3 regions of the Streptomyces sp. NPDC101191 genome follow, and region 1 is predicted to be linked to each of the others. Evidence: riboswitches for the same ligand, from Rfam matches in the RefSeq annotation. Region 1 holds a riboswitch; each other region holds the start of a gene.
The links. A riboswitch is a leader RNA that binds a small molecule or an ion and turns the genes downstream of it on or off. The one in region 1 is predicted to bind cyclic di-AMP.
Positions count from the first base shown of each region.

Region 2: another riboswitch for cyclic di-AMP. It lies ahead of ACIRQF_RS05965 (peptidoglycan DD-metalloendopeptidase family protein); the one in region 1 lies ahead of ACIRQF_RS29545 (M23 family metallopeptidase).
Region 3: another riboswitch for cyclic di-AMP. It lies ahead of ACIRQF_RS35540 (transglycosylase family protein); the one in region 1 lies ahead of ACIRQF_RS29545 (M23 family metallopeptidase).

Region 1 is NZ_JBIWOU010000008.1:271,601-276,647, reverse strand. Features, by position in the region: gene ACIRQF_RS29560 (DNA topoisomerase (ATP-hydrolyzing) subunit A) at 1-80, opposite strand, end outside; gene ACIRQF_RS29555 (M16 family metallopeptidase) at 262-1,611, shown strand; gene ACIRQF_RS29550 (M16 family metallopeptidase) at 1,638-3,005, shown strand; cyclic di-AMP (ydaO/yuaA leader) riboswitch at 3,208-3,374, shown strand; gene ACIRQF_RS29545 (M23 family metallopeptidase) at 3,387-4,157, shown strand; gene ACIRQF_RS29540 (GntR family transcriptional regulator) at 4,316-4,999, shown strand.
Region 2 is NZ_JBIWOU010000001.1:1,373,071-1,378,117, reverse strand. Features, by position in the region: gene ACIRQF_RS05985 (aspartate aminotransferase family protein) at 1-543, shown strand, start outside; gene ACIRQF_RS05980 (helix-turn-helix domain-containing protein) at 630-1,277, shown strand; gene ACIRQF_RS05975 (DUF6126 family protein) at 1,297-1,452, shown strand; gene ACIRQF_RS05970 (tyrosine-protein phosphatase) at 1,483-2,280, opposite strand; cyclic di-AMP (ydaO/yuaA leader) riboswitch at 2,653-2,804, shown strand; gene ACIRQF_RS05965 (peptidoglycan DD-metalloendopeptidase family protein) at 2,809-3,753, shown strand; gene ACIRQF_RS05960 (SGNH/GDSL hydrolase family protein) at 3,928-4,722, shown strand; gene ACIRQF_RS05955 (STM4011 family radical SAM protein) at 4,900-5,047, opposite strand, start outside.
Region 3 is NZ_JBIWOU010000013.1:151,617-156,663, reverse strand. Features, by position in the region: gene ACIRQF_RS35550 (septum formation initiator family protein) at 1-180, opposite strand, end outside; gene eno (phosphopyruvate hydratase) at 334-1,620, opposite strand; gene ACIRQF_RS35540 (transglycosylase family protein) at 1,889-2,587, opposite strand; cyclic di-AMP (ydaO/yuaA leader) riboswitch at 2,591-2,764, opposite strand; gene ACIRQF_RS35535 (transglycosylase family protein) at 3,022-4,056, opposite strand; gene ACIRQF_RS35530 (cytochrome P450) at 4,171-5,047, opposite strand, start outside.

The sequences.
Region 1 (5,047 bases):
TCGTCAACGACGTCGATGTCGAGGATTCGCTCCTCGAACGCGTCGTCCGGCGGCGGTGTCTTCGTGCTGCGGCGGGCCATCGCGGCTGCGGCTCCTTCACCAACAAGGTTGATCTGACGCGGACCATTGTGGACCGTGCCACCGACAACGCCGACCGCGACCCGGAAGAGGGACATCACGAACGGGCGGGAACTTCGCCAGGTGTCGGCGCGCTTGCATACAGTGGCAGGACTTTTCCACATCGCGATCGAAGGGACGTACATGCCCATGGGTCACACGGCCACGGCCGAGGCCGGCTCCGGCGGCCTGACAGCGACCGAGCACCGGCTGGCCAACGGCCTGCGCGTGGTGCTGTCCGAGGACCACCTCACCCCGGTCGCCGCGGTCTGCCTCTGGTACGACGTCGGCTCGCGGCACGAGGTCCAGGGCCGCACCGGGCTCGCCCACCTCTTCGAGCACCTGATGTTCCAGGGCTCGAAGCAGGTCCACGGCAACGGGCACTTCGAGCTGGTGCAGGGCGCCGGCGGCTCGCTCAACGGCACGACGAGCTTCGAGCGCACCAACTACTTCGAGACCATGCCCACGCACCAGCTGGAGCTCGCGCTCTGGCTGGAGGCCGACCGCATGGGCTCGCTGCTCGCGGCCCTCGACGACGAGTCCATGGAGAACCAGCGGGACGTCGTCAAGAACGAGCGCCGCCAGCGCTACGACAACGTGCCGTACGGCACCGCCTTCGAGCGCCTCACCGCGCTCGCGTACCCCGAGGGCCACCCGTACCACCACACCCCGATCGGCTCGATGGCCGACCTGGACGCCGCCACCCTGGAAGACGCGCGGAACTTCTTCCGCACGTACTACGCGCCGAACAACGCGGTGCTGTCGGTCGTCGGCGACATCGACCCGGAGCAGACCCTGGCCTGGGTCGAGAAGTACTTCGGCTCCATCCCCGGCCACGACGGCAAGCCCGCGCCGCGCCCCGGCGACCTGCCCGAGGTCATCGGCGAGCAGCTGCGCGAGGTGATCGAGGAGGAGGTCCCGGCCCGCGCGCTGATGGCCGCCTACCGCCTGCCGCACGACGGCACGCGCGCGTGCGACGCGGCCGACCTGGCCCTGACCATCCTCGGCGGCGGCGAGTCCTCCCGCCTGCACAACCGCCTGGTCCGCCGCGACCGCACCGCCGTGGCCGCCGGCTTCGGCCTGTTGCGGCTCGCCGGCGCGCCCTCGCTCGGCTGGCTGGACGTCAAGACCTCCGGCGGCGTCGAGGTCCCGCAGATCGAGACCGCCGTCGACGAGGAGCTGGCCCGGTTCGCCGCCGAGGGCCCGACGCCCGAGGAGATGGAGCGCGCCCAGGCCCAGCTGGAGCGCGAATGGCTGGACCGGCTCGGCACGGTCGCCGGCCGCGCCGACGAACTGTGCCGCTACGCGGTGCTGTTCGGCGACCCGCAGCTCGCCCTGACCGCCGTGAACCGGGTCCTCGAGGTCACCGCCGAGGAGGTGCAGGAGGTCGCCAAGGCCCGGCTGCGCCCCGACAACCGCGCCGTCCTGGTCTACGAGCCGGTGGGCACCGAGAACGCCGACGACAGCGACGAGGAAGAGGGAGCGGACCAGTGACCGACGCTGCCGCGTCTTTGACGAGCATGACCTTCCACCCGCAGCCCCAGCCGGGCGCGGCCAGGCCCTGGGCCTTCCCGGCCCCCGAGCGCGGCGCGCTCGACAACGGCCTGACCGTGCTGCGCTGCCACCGCCCCGGCCAGCAGGTGGTCGCCGTCGAGATCTTCGTCGACGCCCCCCTCGACGCCGAGCCCGAGGGCCTGGACGGCGTCGCCACGATCATGGCCCGGGCCCTGTCCGAGGGCACCGACCAGCGCTCGGCCGAGGAGTTCGCGGCCGAGCTGGAGCGTTGCGGCGCCACCCTCGACGCGCACGCCGACCACCCCGGCGTGCGGGTCTCCCTCGAGGTCCCGGTCTCCCGGCTGCCCAAGGCGCTCGCCCTGCTCTCCGAGGCCCTGATCGCCCCGGCGTTCGCCGAGTCCGAGGTCGAGCGCCTGGTGCGCAACCGGCTCGACGAGATCCCGCACGAGACGGCCAACCCGGCCCGCCGGGCCGCCAAGCAGCTCTCCAAGGAGCTGTTCCCGGCCGCCGCGCGCATGTCCCGGCCGCGCCAGGGCACCGAGGAGACCGTCGAGGCGATCGACGCCGCCGCCGTCCGCGCCTTCTACGACGCGCACGTGCGGCCGGCCGCCGCCACCGCCGTGGTCGTCGGCGACCTCACCGGCGTCGAGCTGGACAAGGTGCTCGACGAGACCCTGGGCGCCTGGACGGGTGCCCCGGCGGCGCCGCGTCCGATGCCGTCCATCACCGCCGACGACACCGGCCGGGTCGTCATCGTGGACCGTCCCGGCGCCGTCCAGACGCAGCTGCTCATCGGCCGCGTCGGCGCCGACCGGCACGACCGTGTGTGGCCGGCCCAGGTGCTCGGCACGTACTGCCTCGGCGGCACCCTCACCTCCCGCCTGGACCGCGTCCTGCGCGAGGAGAAGGGCTACACCTACGGCGTGCGCGCCTTCGGCCAGGTGCTGCGCTCCGACGGTGAGGGCCACGGCGCCTCGATGCTCGCCATCAGCGGCTCCGTCGACACCCCCAACACCGGTCCGGCACTTGACGACCTGTGGAAGGTGCTGCGCACGCTCGCCGCAGAGGGCCTGACGGACGCCGAGCGCGATGTCGCCGTGCAGAACCTGGTGGGCGTCGCCCCGCTCAAGTACGAGACGGCCGCCTCCGTCGCGGGCACGCTGGCCGACCAGGTCGAGCAGCACCTCCCGGACGACTTCCAGGCGCAGCTCTACGCGCGCCTCGCCGAGACGGGCACCGTGGAGGCGACCGCCGCCGTGGTCAACGCCTTCCCGGTGGACCGCCTCGTCACGGTCCTGGTCGGGGACGCGTCGCAGATCGAGGAGCCGGTGCGCGCCCTGGGCATCGGTGAAGTGCGTGTCGTCACGGGCTGATTGAGCTCCGGTCACGCACGGAGGAGGACCCCCGCGACCTGGTTCGCCGGGGTCCTCCCCTTTGCCCGTATTGGGAGCGGCTGTGGGCTAATGACCTGTGGCATGTCTAACAAATCCGCTGCCGTGTTTGGCGATTGACAGAAGATCGGCCTAGCGTCGATCCGGCTGTCCGGCCATTGCACGACGCCGCATCCGCGGCAACGGACAGTCATCGCCGAGTCCCCGTAAGGCGCGAGCCTGGGGAGCCGGGGACCCACCCGTAGTCCCCTGGGGTGAATCGGACGCCTTCGCGCCACGCGGAGGGGCCCGTAGGAGACCTTCCTGCTCCAAACCCGTCAGCTAACCCGGTAGGCGAGAGGGAAGGAAAGGATCAGCCACTACATGGCGTTCACCCGTGCCACCGGGAAGCATCGTGGTCCGAGCCGTCTGGCGCGCCGCAGCGCGGGCGTCGCCGGCGTGGCGACCTTCGCCACCGCAGGCGTCATCGGCACCCTCGCCTCCCCGGCGCTCGCCGCCGACACGGAGCAGCCCTCCGTCGAGGACACCGGTCTCACCCAGGTGATCACCGAGGAGTCCCTCGCCCAGCGGGTCGACGCCCAGGCCTCCGCGCAGGAGAAGGAGGCCTACGAGGCCGCCGCCCGCGCCAGGGCCACCGCCGAGGCGAAGCGCAAGGCCGAGGCCCGCGCCAAGGAGATCCGGGCCGCCAAGGAGCGCGCCGCCCGCGAGGCCGAGCGCAAGCGCCTGGCGTCCTTCCAGCTCCCCGTCTCCGGCTCCTACGTGAGCACCGGCTACAAGACCGGCGGCTCGCTCTGGTCCTCCGGCAGCCACACCGGCATCGACTTCCACGCCGCCTACGGCACCAAGGTCGTCTCCGTCGGCTCCGGCACCGTCGTCGAGGCCGGCTGGGGCGGCGCCTACGGCAACAACATCGTGATCCGGATGAACGACGGCACGTACACGCAGTACGGGCACCTCTCCGCGATCCAGGTCTCCGTCGGCCAGACGGTCACGCCGGGCGAGCGGATCGGCGTCTCCGGCTCCTCCGGCAACTCCACCGGCCCGCACCTCCACTTCGAGGCGCGCACCGGTGCCGAGTACGGCTCGGACATCAACCCGATCAGCTACCTCCGCTCGCGCGGGGTGAACGTCTGACGGTCGCATCCCGTGCGAAAGCCCCGGCTCGAAACGAGCCGGGGCTTTTTTGCGTCCCTTTCCGTCGGGCGGCATCGGAAATTCCCGCGTCCTGCAATAGAGTCGCCGGACAGGCGCCGCTCGATCTGGATTCGCGCGGACAAAAGCGGAGGTCGGACATGCGCATTCCCGCGCACTCGGTATGCACGGCGATCCGGGACGACATCGTCTCCGGGGTGTACGCGCGGGGAGCCAGACTGACGGAGGAACAGCTCGCCCGCCGCTACGGCGTCTCCCGCGTCCCGGTCCGCGAGGCGCTGCGCACCCTGGAGTCCGAGGGCTTCGTGGTCAGCCGCCGGCACGCCGGCGCCCATGTCGCCGAGCCCACCGCGCAGGAGGCCGCCGACCTGCTCGACATGCGCTCCCTGCTGGAACCCCTGGGCGCCGCCCGGGCCGCGCAGCGGCGCACCGAAGCCCACCTCAAGGTGCTGCGCGGCCTGGTCAGACTGGGGCAGGAACGGGCCAGGCGCGGCAGGGGAGAGGATCTGGCCTCGCTGGGCGGCTGGTTCCACGAGACGCTGGCGCAGGCCTCGGGCAGCCCGTCGCTCACGACGCTGCTCACGCAACTGCGTTACAAGATCGCCTGGATGTACGCGGTGGAGCCCTCCGAGCGGCCCGTGGAGGCCTGGGCCGAGCACGGCGCGATCGTGGACGCGGTCGCGCGCGGGGACGCCGAGCGGGCCCGGAACCTGACCGCGCTCCACGGGGAGCACGCGGTGGCGCTGCACCGGCTGAAACAGGCGGACCGGCCCCGTGTGAGGGTTTCGCAACACGTCGTCAACATGGCGGGCCCCCGGAATTAACACGCGCGCCGTATACAAAGAACCGAGGAATTCCTCGGCGCAATTCGG
Region 2 (5,047 bases), on a different contig from region 1:
GACTGGATCTTCAAGAAGGTCTACTCGTCGATGGACCGGGTGCTCGTCCACTCGGCCAGCTTCGGGTCGAACGCCCAGGCCATGGCGGCCGGGCTCGCGGTGCTCTCGGTGATGGAGTCCGAGGGCACGGTCGCGCACGTCCGCCGGACGGGCGAGCTGCTCGCCGGGCGGCTGCGCGAGCTCGTACCGCGCTACGAGTTGCTGAAGGAGATCCGGGGCCGGGGGCTGATGATCGGCATCGAGTTCGGCCGCCCCTCCTCGCTCGGCCTGCGCAGTCGCTGGACGATGCTGCAGGCCGCCCGCAAGGGACTCTTCGCCCAGATGGTCGTGGTGCCCCTGCTCCAGCGCCACCGCATCCTGACCCAGGTGTCGGGAGACCACCTGGAGGTGATCAAACTGATTCCGCCGCTGGTCATCGACGAGGCGGACGTGGACCGCTTCGTCACCGCCTTCACGGCGGTGATGGACGACGCCCACGGAGGCGGCGGACTGATGTGGGACTTCGGGAAGACACTGGTCAAGCAGGCCGTCGCACAGCGCTGACGGCGCACCGTCCGGATCCGGCCCACCGGCTTTGCCTCGGAGGCAACAAATTTGCCTCCGAGGCATGATCCTGGCGGAATGGACGCATGGACCACGTCCCCGGGGATCCCGCCCCGGAACCTGCCGCCCGCGCCGCTCGCGGCGCTCTCGACGTCCCGCCGGACGTCGCCCCGCAGCTGCGGGCCCTGCGCCGGCGCAGGGGGCTCACCCTGGAGGCCGCCGCGCAGCGGGCCGGTCTCTCCCCGGCCCATCTCTCCCGGCTGGAGACGGGGAACCGGCAGCCCTCGCTGCCGATGCTGCTCGCCCTCGCCCGTATCTACGGTACGACGGTGTCCGAGCTCCTCGGCGAGCTGCCGACCGAGCGCGACCCCGTCGTCCGGGCCGGCCGCTCCGATCCGGTCGAGGCCGACGGCTGGATCTACCGCCAGGCCGGCGGGGCGGGACGCGCGATGCAGTGCCTGCGCGTGCACGTGCCCTACGCCACCAGCGCCGACATCGTGCGGGTCCATCCCGGCGAGGAGTGGATCCACGTGATCGAGGGACGCGTGCGCCTCGCACTCGGCGAGGCCGTGCACATCCTCGATCCCGGGGACAGCGCGCACTTCGACTCGCTCACCCCGCACCGGATCGGCGCCGCCACCCGCGCCGGGGCCGAACTGCTCTTCGTCCACACCCTCCTGCAGAGTCCCGTCGCCGAGCTGTGCCTCGGTGACGGGACCCCGCACCGGCGCTGACAACCCGAAAGGTAGTGCTATGTCCGAGAAGTCCGCTCCGGTCACCGGCGAGGAGCGCGAAGCCGGCAAGTTTCCCAAGGGGCTGGTGCTCCGCCTCTTCGCGTACCTGGTCGCGGGGCACCTCTTCGCCGGTTTCCTCTACCTGCTCTTCATGCTCGGCGGGCAGAACCAGTAGCCGGGGCCGGCCGGGACCGGGGCGACGACCTCAAGCCTCCGACAGCAGGCGTGCGCGGAGGCGCTCCCGGGTCTCCGGGGCGAGTCCGAGGCCCTGGGTGAGGTAGGCGTCCACCGAGCCCCAGGTCGTGTCGATCGTCTCGAAGGCGGCCCGCAGGTACTCCACCCGCGCGTCGAAGAGCGGGCTCAGCAGCTCCATCACCTCGGGCGCCATGCCGTCCGGGGCGGTGGAGCTGCGCTGCACCTTGTAGCGGCGGTGCGGGGCGTTCGACTTCAGGTAGTCGGCCTCGACGGCCTCGCGCTCGACGCCGACGGCCAGCAGCGAGATCGCGACGGACAGGCCGGCCCGGTCCTTGCCGGCGGCGCAGTGCATCAGGGCGGGGACGCTGTCCTCGGCCATCGCGTGCAGCACGCGGCTGTGCTCCGCCGTGCGCTCGACCATCATCTTCCGGTACGAACCGGACATACGGGCGGCGGCCTTGCCGTCGGCGAGAAGCTCGCGCAGTTGCGCCAGGTCGCCCTGGCGCACCATCTGCCAGAACTCCTTCCCGTCGGCGGGATCGCTCAGGGGTATGTTCACGTTCCGCACGCCCGGCAGGGCGACGTCGTCCCCCTCGAAGCGCCGGTCGGCGTCGTTGCGGAAGTCGAACACGGTGTGCAGACCGAGGGTGGCCAGGAACGCGGCGTCCTCGGCGGTGGCGTGGGCCAGGTGGCCGCTGCGGAAGAGGCGTCCGGGGCGCACGGACCGGCCGTCCACGGTCGGCAGTCCGCCCAGATCGCGGAAGTTGCGTACGCCGGTGAGCTCGGGCTCGGTCGTCGCTTGCGTCACGGTTGCTCCTGGTCTCGAGATCGGTTCCTGGGGCAATCATCCAGGTGAGGGGCCCCGCACGCACCCCCTCGGGAGGGAATGAGTGTTCTGTCCGAATTGAGGGTTTGGCGGTAACGCGCCCGGATTCCTTGGGAGATGGGCAGCGGGGCGTGAGCAGCGTCATAGACGTGACGGACCGTGCCTGATCGTCTTTTCCAAATTCCCTTCCGGAAAGGGAAATCGAGGGACCGTCATCCACGGAGGGTGACCGTAATTCCCGCCCCCTTTCCCCGAATCGGCACTGGCGGGAAATCGGCGGCTTGTTCCCGTCGACCCCGCTCGTCTAGCGTCGCGCTCAATCCGGACGGACCGCCTAATCCTGCCGCCGACCGGAATCCGCACCCACCCGTACGCGGCAGGAGCGGGGGACCCAGGTAGTACGCCGATCCCTCGATGAAGGACGGCTCGGGGTGAAGTCGCGACCAGCGGCCGGACATCTCCAGTCCGAACCCGACAGCTCACCTCGCAGGCGACGGAGAGGAATTCGCCATGCCCGTGAAGGGTAAGCACCGCCGTCCCAAGGCCAACCCGATCACCCGCGGGTTCGTGGCCGCCGGAGCCGGAGGGGCCGTCGTCGCCCTCCCGCTCATCGGCGCCACCGGCGCGCACGCCGCCGAGCAGGCCGCCCCGACCGTCACCCCGCAGCAGGCCGTCGCCGTCGTGGCGCCCGCCGCCGTGACCCCGGCCAAGGCTCCGGCCGCGGCCCCGAAGTCGTACACCGTCGTCCGCGGCGACTACCTGTCCAAGATCGCCACCGAGCACCACGTGGCCGGCGGCTGGCAGAAGCTCTACCGCGACAACCGCCAGGTCGTCGGCGGCAACCCGTCGCTGATCCTGCCGGGCATGAAGCTCACCCTCGGCGCCAAGAACACCGCCAAGGCGACGCACCACCCGAAGGCCGCCGCGGAGCGCAGCCAGAAGGCTTCCGGCGACTCGACCCGCGCCTCGCGCGGCAGCGAGCGCAGCTCGGCCCCGGCCTCCGCCGCGAGCTCCTCGTCGTCCTCCTCGGCCGGCACGACCTCCTCCTCCGGCTGGGTCGCCCCCATCGCGGGCGCCGGTGTCGGCACCGCGTACAAGACCGCCGGCGCGATGTGGTCCTCCGGCTACCACACCGGCATCGACTTCGTCGCCTCCACCGGCACCAGCGTCCACGCGGTCGGCCCGGGCACCGTCTACTCCGCCGGTGACGGCGGGGCCTACGGAAACCAGGTCGTCATCCAGCACGCCGACGGCACCTTCTCGCAGTACGCCCACCTGTCCTCGATCTCCGTCTCCGCCGGCCAGACCGTCACCGGCGGCCAGGAGATCGGTCTCTCCGGTGCGACCGGCAACGTCACCGGCCCGCACCTGCACTTCGAGATGCGGACCGGCCCGGACTACGGCTCCGACATCGACCCGGTGGCCGCTCTGCGCCAGCACGGCGTGAGCATCTGACATCGCGTCAGTACCGTGTCGGCCTGACGTCGACACTCCGGAGGCCCGGCACCCTGTGCCGGGCCTCCGGTGTATTCCGGCTTGGGACAATCTTTATCGGTGGCATATGTCACCCGACGTCAACCCCTCCTTACGGTCGCGTAGGTCACATGAGGAGGGGAAAAATGTGCTCCCGTGGCAGACGATTCGAGATCAACAGACAAGAACGCATTCGGGTCGTACGCGGCGATCGGTGACAGCTTCACCGAGGGGGTCGGGGATCCCGGGCCCGACGGGGCGTACGCCGGCTGGGCGGACCGGTTCGCGGTCCTGCTTGCCGACCAGCTGCCGGAGGACGCGGACTTCCGGTACGCCAATCTCGCCGTACGGGGGCGCCTTCTCGACCAGATCGTCGCGGAACAGGTTCCGAGGGCGAAGGAACTCGCCCCCGACCTGGTGACCTTCTGCGCCGGCGGAAACGACATCATCCGCCCCGGCACCGACCCCGACGACGTGGCCGAGCGCTTCGAGCGTGCCGTGTCCGACCTCACCTCCGCCGTCGGCACCGTCATGGTGACCACCGGCTTCGACACCCGTGACGTGATCCTGCTCAAGCACCTGCGGGGCAAGATCGCCACCTACAACGGGCACGTCCGGGCCATCGCCGACCGGTACGGCTGCCCGGTGCTCGACCTGTGGTCGCTGAAGTCCGTCCAGGACCGGCGCGCCTGGGACGAGGACCGGCTCCACCTGTCGCCCGAGGGCCACACCCGGGTCGCGCTCCGCGCCGCCCAGGTCCTCGGCATGCCCGTACCGGCCGACCCGGAGCAGCCGTGGCCGCCGCTGCCGCCCCGCGGCGCCCTGGAGGTCCGCAAGGACGACATCCACTGGGCCAGGGAGTACCTGGTCCCCTGGATCGGACGCCGGCTGCGCGGCGAGAGCTCCGGCGACCACGTCGCGGCCAAGCGCCCGGACCTCATGCCGCTCTAGGAGCGGCCCGGCCGGCGGATCCCGTCCCTGCCGGCGGATCCCGTCCCGGCCGGTGGATCCGGGCCGGGTCCGCGAGGCAGTGGCGGGTCCGCGAGGCCGTGGCGGGTCCGCCACGGCCCCGGCGCCCACCCACGCGGCCGGGGCCGTGGACCGCACGGGGGCCCGGCGGGACGGTGCTCAGGCCCGGCCCGCCGGGATGCGCTCCAGGACCCCGCCGGCGAACACGTCGTACAGCGGCAGCGTCTCCAGGTGGACGTAGCCGATGTGGCAGTCGCAGGCGGCGAGCGGGCAGGCACGGGGGCGCAGGGCGGCCCGGTAGGAGCCG
Region 3 (5,047 bases), on a different contig from region 1:
ATAGGCGAGCGCCACCACGAGCGAGCAGACGACGAGGGCCAGGAAGGCCGCGCGGCCGGTGAGCCGGGAGCGGCGCGCCTGACGGCGGGTCTGGGAGCGGTAGACACGGGCGGCGGTCTGCTCGCCGAGCAGCCTGATCCGGGTCGCGGTCGAGAACCGGTCCCGGTCCTTCACGGCCATGTCGTGCGCCTCCCCGTCACTCGTGGGTCCTGGTCATGCGTACGTCCCCGCACACGGTACGGGACCGAGTGCGGGGACGCTTCGCTTCGCTACGCCTTTGCGCCCTGTTCAGTTCTCCGGATGCAAAGTCCGTGGCTACGGCGTCGGGGCAGGTCAGCCCTTGAAGCGCGGGAAGGCGCTGCGGCCGGCGTAGACCGCGGCGTCGTCGAGGATCTCCTCGATGCGCAGGAGCTGGTTGTACTTGGCGACGCGCTCGGAGCGGGCCGGGGCGCCGGTCTTGATCTGGCCGCAGTTGGTGGCGACGGCGAGGTCGGCGATGGTGACGTCCTCGGTCTCGCCGGAGCGGTGGGACATCATGCACTTGAAGCCGCTGCGCTGGGCGAGCTCGACGGCGTCCAGGGTCTCGGTCAGCGAGCCGATCTGGTTGACCTTGACGAGCAGGGCGTTCGCCGAGCCCTCCTCGATGCCGCGGGCGAGGCGCTCCGGGTTGGTGACGAAGAGGTCGTCGCCGACGAGCTGCACCTTGGCGCCGAGCTTGTCGGTGATGACCTTCCAGCCGGCCCAGTCGTCCTCGAACAGCGGGTCCTCGATGGACACGAGCGGGTACGCGGAGACGAGCTCCTCGTAGTACTCGGTCATCTCGGCGGCCGAGCGGGCCTTGCCCTCGAACTCGTACTTGCCGTCCTTGTAGAACTCGGAGGCGGCGCAGTCGAGCGCGAGCGCGATGTCCTTGCCGGGGACGTAGCCGGCCTGCTTGATGGCCTCGAGGATGAGGTCGAGGGCCTCGCGGTTGGAGCCGAGGTTCGGGGCGAAGCCGCCCTCGTCACCGAGACCGGTGGACAGGCCCTTGGTCTTCAGGACGGACTTGAGGGTGTGGTAGACCTCGGTGCCCCAGCGGAGGGCCTCGGAGAAGGACTCCGCGCCGATCGGGGCGATCATGAACTCCTGGATGTCCACGTTGGAGTCGGCGTGCGAGCCGCCGTTCAGGATGTTCATCATCGGAACGGGCAGCAGGTGCGCGTTCGGGCCGCCGAGGTAGCGGAAGAGCGGCAGGTCCGAGGCCTCGGAGGCGGCGTGCGCGACGGCGAGGGAGACGCCGAGGATGGCGTTGGCGCCGAGCGAGGACTTGTCCGGGGTGGCGTCCAGGTCGAACATCGCCTGGTCGATCAGGCGCTGCTCGGTGGCGTCGTAGCCGACCAGCTCGGGGCCGATCTGCTCGATGACGGCGAGAACGGCCTTCTCCACGCCCTTGCCCTGGTAACGGTTGGGGTCACCGTCGCGGAGCTCGAGGGCCTCGAACGCACCGGTGGAGGCACCGGACGGAACGGCAGCACGGCCGGTGCTGCCGTCGTCGAGGCCGACCTCGACCTCGACCGTGGGGTTGCCTCGGGAGTCCAGGATTTCCCGGGCTACGACGACGTCGATGGACGGCACGAGCATCTCCTTCTGGGATGTGACGCTGGTTGTGACGCATGCGGCAAGGTCTCGTTCGCCTTGCGACAAGAGCCTAACCGGCTCGGGGGCTCCAGCCAGCCGGGCGCCCGCCCCCTGGGACGAAAAAGGACCCAAGGGCATGCATCCGGGGACGAAAGGCCCCAGATCTACTGGAGGGTAACCGTAGAGAGCGGAGAAACCCCGGCCCGGAGCGCGCACGGGGGAAGGGCGCTCCGGGCCGGGGTGGTCAGTCACCGCGGGAGGGTCGGCAGGCTCACTTGAGGTGGAGCTGCTGGCCCGGGTAGATCAGGTCGGCGTTCTCGACGACGCCCTTGTTCAGCTGGAAGAGCTTCTCCCAGCCGCCCTTGACGCCGTGCGCCTGGGCGATCTTGCTGAGGGTGTCACCGGCGACGACCTTGTACTCGCCGTCGCCCTTCTTGACCTTCTTGCCGGTCGGGGTGGTGACGGTCTTCTTGGACTCGTTCTTCGGAGCGGTCTTCTTCGGCGCCTGACGCTGCTCGCTGCGGGTCGCCGGCTGCTCGGTGGAGCGCTTCGGCGCGGCGGGCTGCGGGGCCGCCTCGGCGGCGCCACCGTCGTAGGACGCGCCGGACAGGCCCACGCCGCAGCTCGGCCACGCGCCCTTGCCCTGGCCCGCGAGGACCTTCTCGGCGACGGCGATCTGCTGGGACTTGGAGGCCTGGTCGGCACTCGGGGCGTAGGCGGTGCCGCCGTACGCGGCCCAGGTGGAGGCCGAGAACTGCAGACCGCCGTAGAAGCCGTTGCCGGTGTTGATGGACCAGTTGCCGCCGGACTCGCACTGGGCGACGGCGTCCCACTCGGAGGCGGTGGCGGCCGAGGCAGTGCCCGCGGTCATCAGCGGGGCCGCGACGGCGACGCCGGCGACACCGGCCAGCGCGACGATGCGGGTGGCCTTGGCGGCACGACGGTGTTTGCCCTTGCCGGAAAGCAGCATGGAAGTTCTCCTCACCGACGCCTACGAGGTGAGCTGTCGGGTTCGGGCGAGTGAGTTGCCCGGCCGCGTGACCTTGCACGCGGCTCCACCCCAAGCCGATCGTCGGCCGTCTGTCTCAACGGCCGGGACCGGCACTTACCTTGGGTCCCCCGGTCCTGCCTTCGGCGCTTGCGCGACGACTGTTCCCTCCGTCCGGCGGCAGGATTCGGCGTACCGGTCGGCGGGGCCCGCGGTGGCGAGCGGTCACGACCGTAGACATAGAGCCGGGGGAAGTTCAAAGACCCTCAAGACGGAAAAATCGCCCCTACTTGCACACCGTCAGGAGGTGTTTGCGCAGGTGAGGGGCGATTGAAGCAAAGTTTGCGGACGTGACACGCCCGTTCGGGAAGAGAGACTCATGTCTCACTTACACAGAACGGACATTCACCCCCGAACTACTTCTGGGATTCCGTCAGTCCGAGGTCCAGCTCAAGGCTCTGACCAGGAAGGATGAGGTCGGGGTCGGAGCCGACGGTCTTCTTGTTGGCACCGTAGAGGGCGCTCCAGCCGCCCGTGAGCCCGTTCTCCTCCGCAATGCCCGACAGGCTGTCACCCGGCTGAACGGTGTATTCGCCCGCCTTGTCCGTGGTGTCCGAATTACCCGCCGTCTTGCCATCGGTCGCGCCACCCGTCACCTCGTCACCCGGAGCGGCGTGGCGCCCGGAATCGGTGGAGGTGTCCGAGTTGCCCGGCTCTTCTGGCGCGGCGTCACCTCGGTGCTTGCCGGTGCCGGGCGCGGTCGTGCCCGGCGCACCGGGGGTGCCCGGCGTGCCGGGGGTACCGGGCGTCGTGGGCACACCGGGCGTACCGGGCGTCACGGACGTACCGGGCGTCACGGGCGAAGTGGAGGTCCCGGGCGTCGTGGGCGCGGGGGTGGTGGGGTTCGCGGGGGTCACCGACGTGGCCGGGGCCGTGGGCGCGGTGGGGGCCGTGGAGGGCTTCCCGCTCTCCTGGCCGGAGCCGGCGGGCAGGCCGTCGGTGCGGTTGGACTCCGGGACGGGACCCGTCGACTTCTTGGGCGTCACGCCCGGGCCCGGGTTCACCGCGGGCGCCTTGCCGTCGTTCTTCAGGCCGGCGATCGGGGCGCAGGTGGCCCACTGGGTGTCGCCCGCGGCGAGCGCACGGTCCGCGATGGTGATCTGCTGGGCGCGGCTCGCGAGGTCGGCGCTCGGCGCGTAGGCGAGGCCGCCGTGCCGCTCCCAGCTCTCCTGGGAGAACTGCAGGCCGCCGTAGAGCCCGTTGCCGAAGTTGGCGCTCCAGGCGCCGCCGGACTCGCACTCGGCGACCCGGTCCCATGTCGTCGCGTCAGCGGCGGAGGCCGAGCCGGTGGCGAGCAGGGGCAGCGCCATGGCCGAGCCGGTGACTCCCGCCGCGACGACGAGTGCGGGAGCCTGGCGGGGTCTGCGGTGACGTCCGTTTCCGGAGCGCATGCGGAGTGCCTTTCGCGTGACTGCTGAGACTGCGGGTGAACGTAGCGGCATTCGAACGTGAGTCACAAGTCGATGCAGCGGAGATCACGCGAAGATCACATTCTTGACGCCCCGTCAGTTATGCGTCCCTTTGTGGGAAGGCGTGAACTCCACCGGAAGGGTGCGTAGGCCACGCATGATGAGCCCCCCGCGCCACCGCAGTTCCTCCGGATCAACCCCAAGTCGCAGGTCTGGCAGGCGAGTCAACAGCGTCGCCAGCGCCGCCTGTCCCTCCAGGCGGGCCAGCGGCGCGCCCAGGCAGTAGTGGATGCCGTGGCCGTAGCCGAGGTGCTGATTGTCGCGCCGCGCCAGATCCAGGGTGTCCGGCTCGTCGAACCGCGCCGGATCCCGGTCCGCCGCGGCGAGGACCACCAGGACCGGGTCGCCGGCCGGGATCTCCTGCCCGCCGATGGTCAGCGCCTCCGTGGCGAACCGCCAGGTCGCCAGCTCCACGGGTCCGTCGTACCGCAGCAGCTCCTCGACGCCGGTCTCCAGCAGCCCCGTCTCCCCGGCGGCGAGCGACTCCTGGAGCCGCTCGCGCTGACCGGGATGGCGCAGCAGCGCGTACATCCCGTTGCCGATCAGATTGACGGTCGTCTCGAAGCCGGCGAAGAGAAGGATGAAGGCCATGGCGGCGGCCTCGTTCTCGGTGAGGTGCTCACCGTGGTCCGAGGCCTTGATGAGCCCGGAGATCAGGTCGTCCCCCGGCTCCTCCCTCTTCTTGTGGATGAGTTCCGCGAGGTAGCCGCGCATCTTCTTCACCGAGCGCGCGACGCCGCCGCGCGGTCCGCCGCCGTGCCGGATCATCATCCCGGCCCAGTCGCGGAAGTCGTCCTGGTCCTCGCCCGGAACCCCGAGCAGGTCGCAGATGGCGTAGATGGGCAGCGGGAAGGCGAACTCGTGGATGAGGTCCGCCTCGCCCCGCTCGGCGAAGCCGTCGATGAGCCGGTCG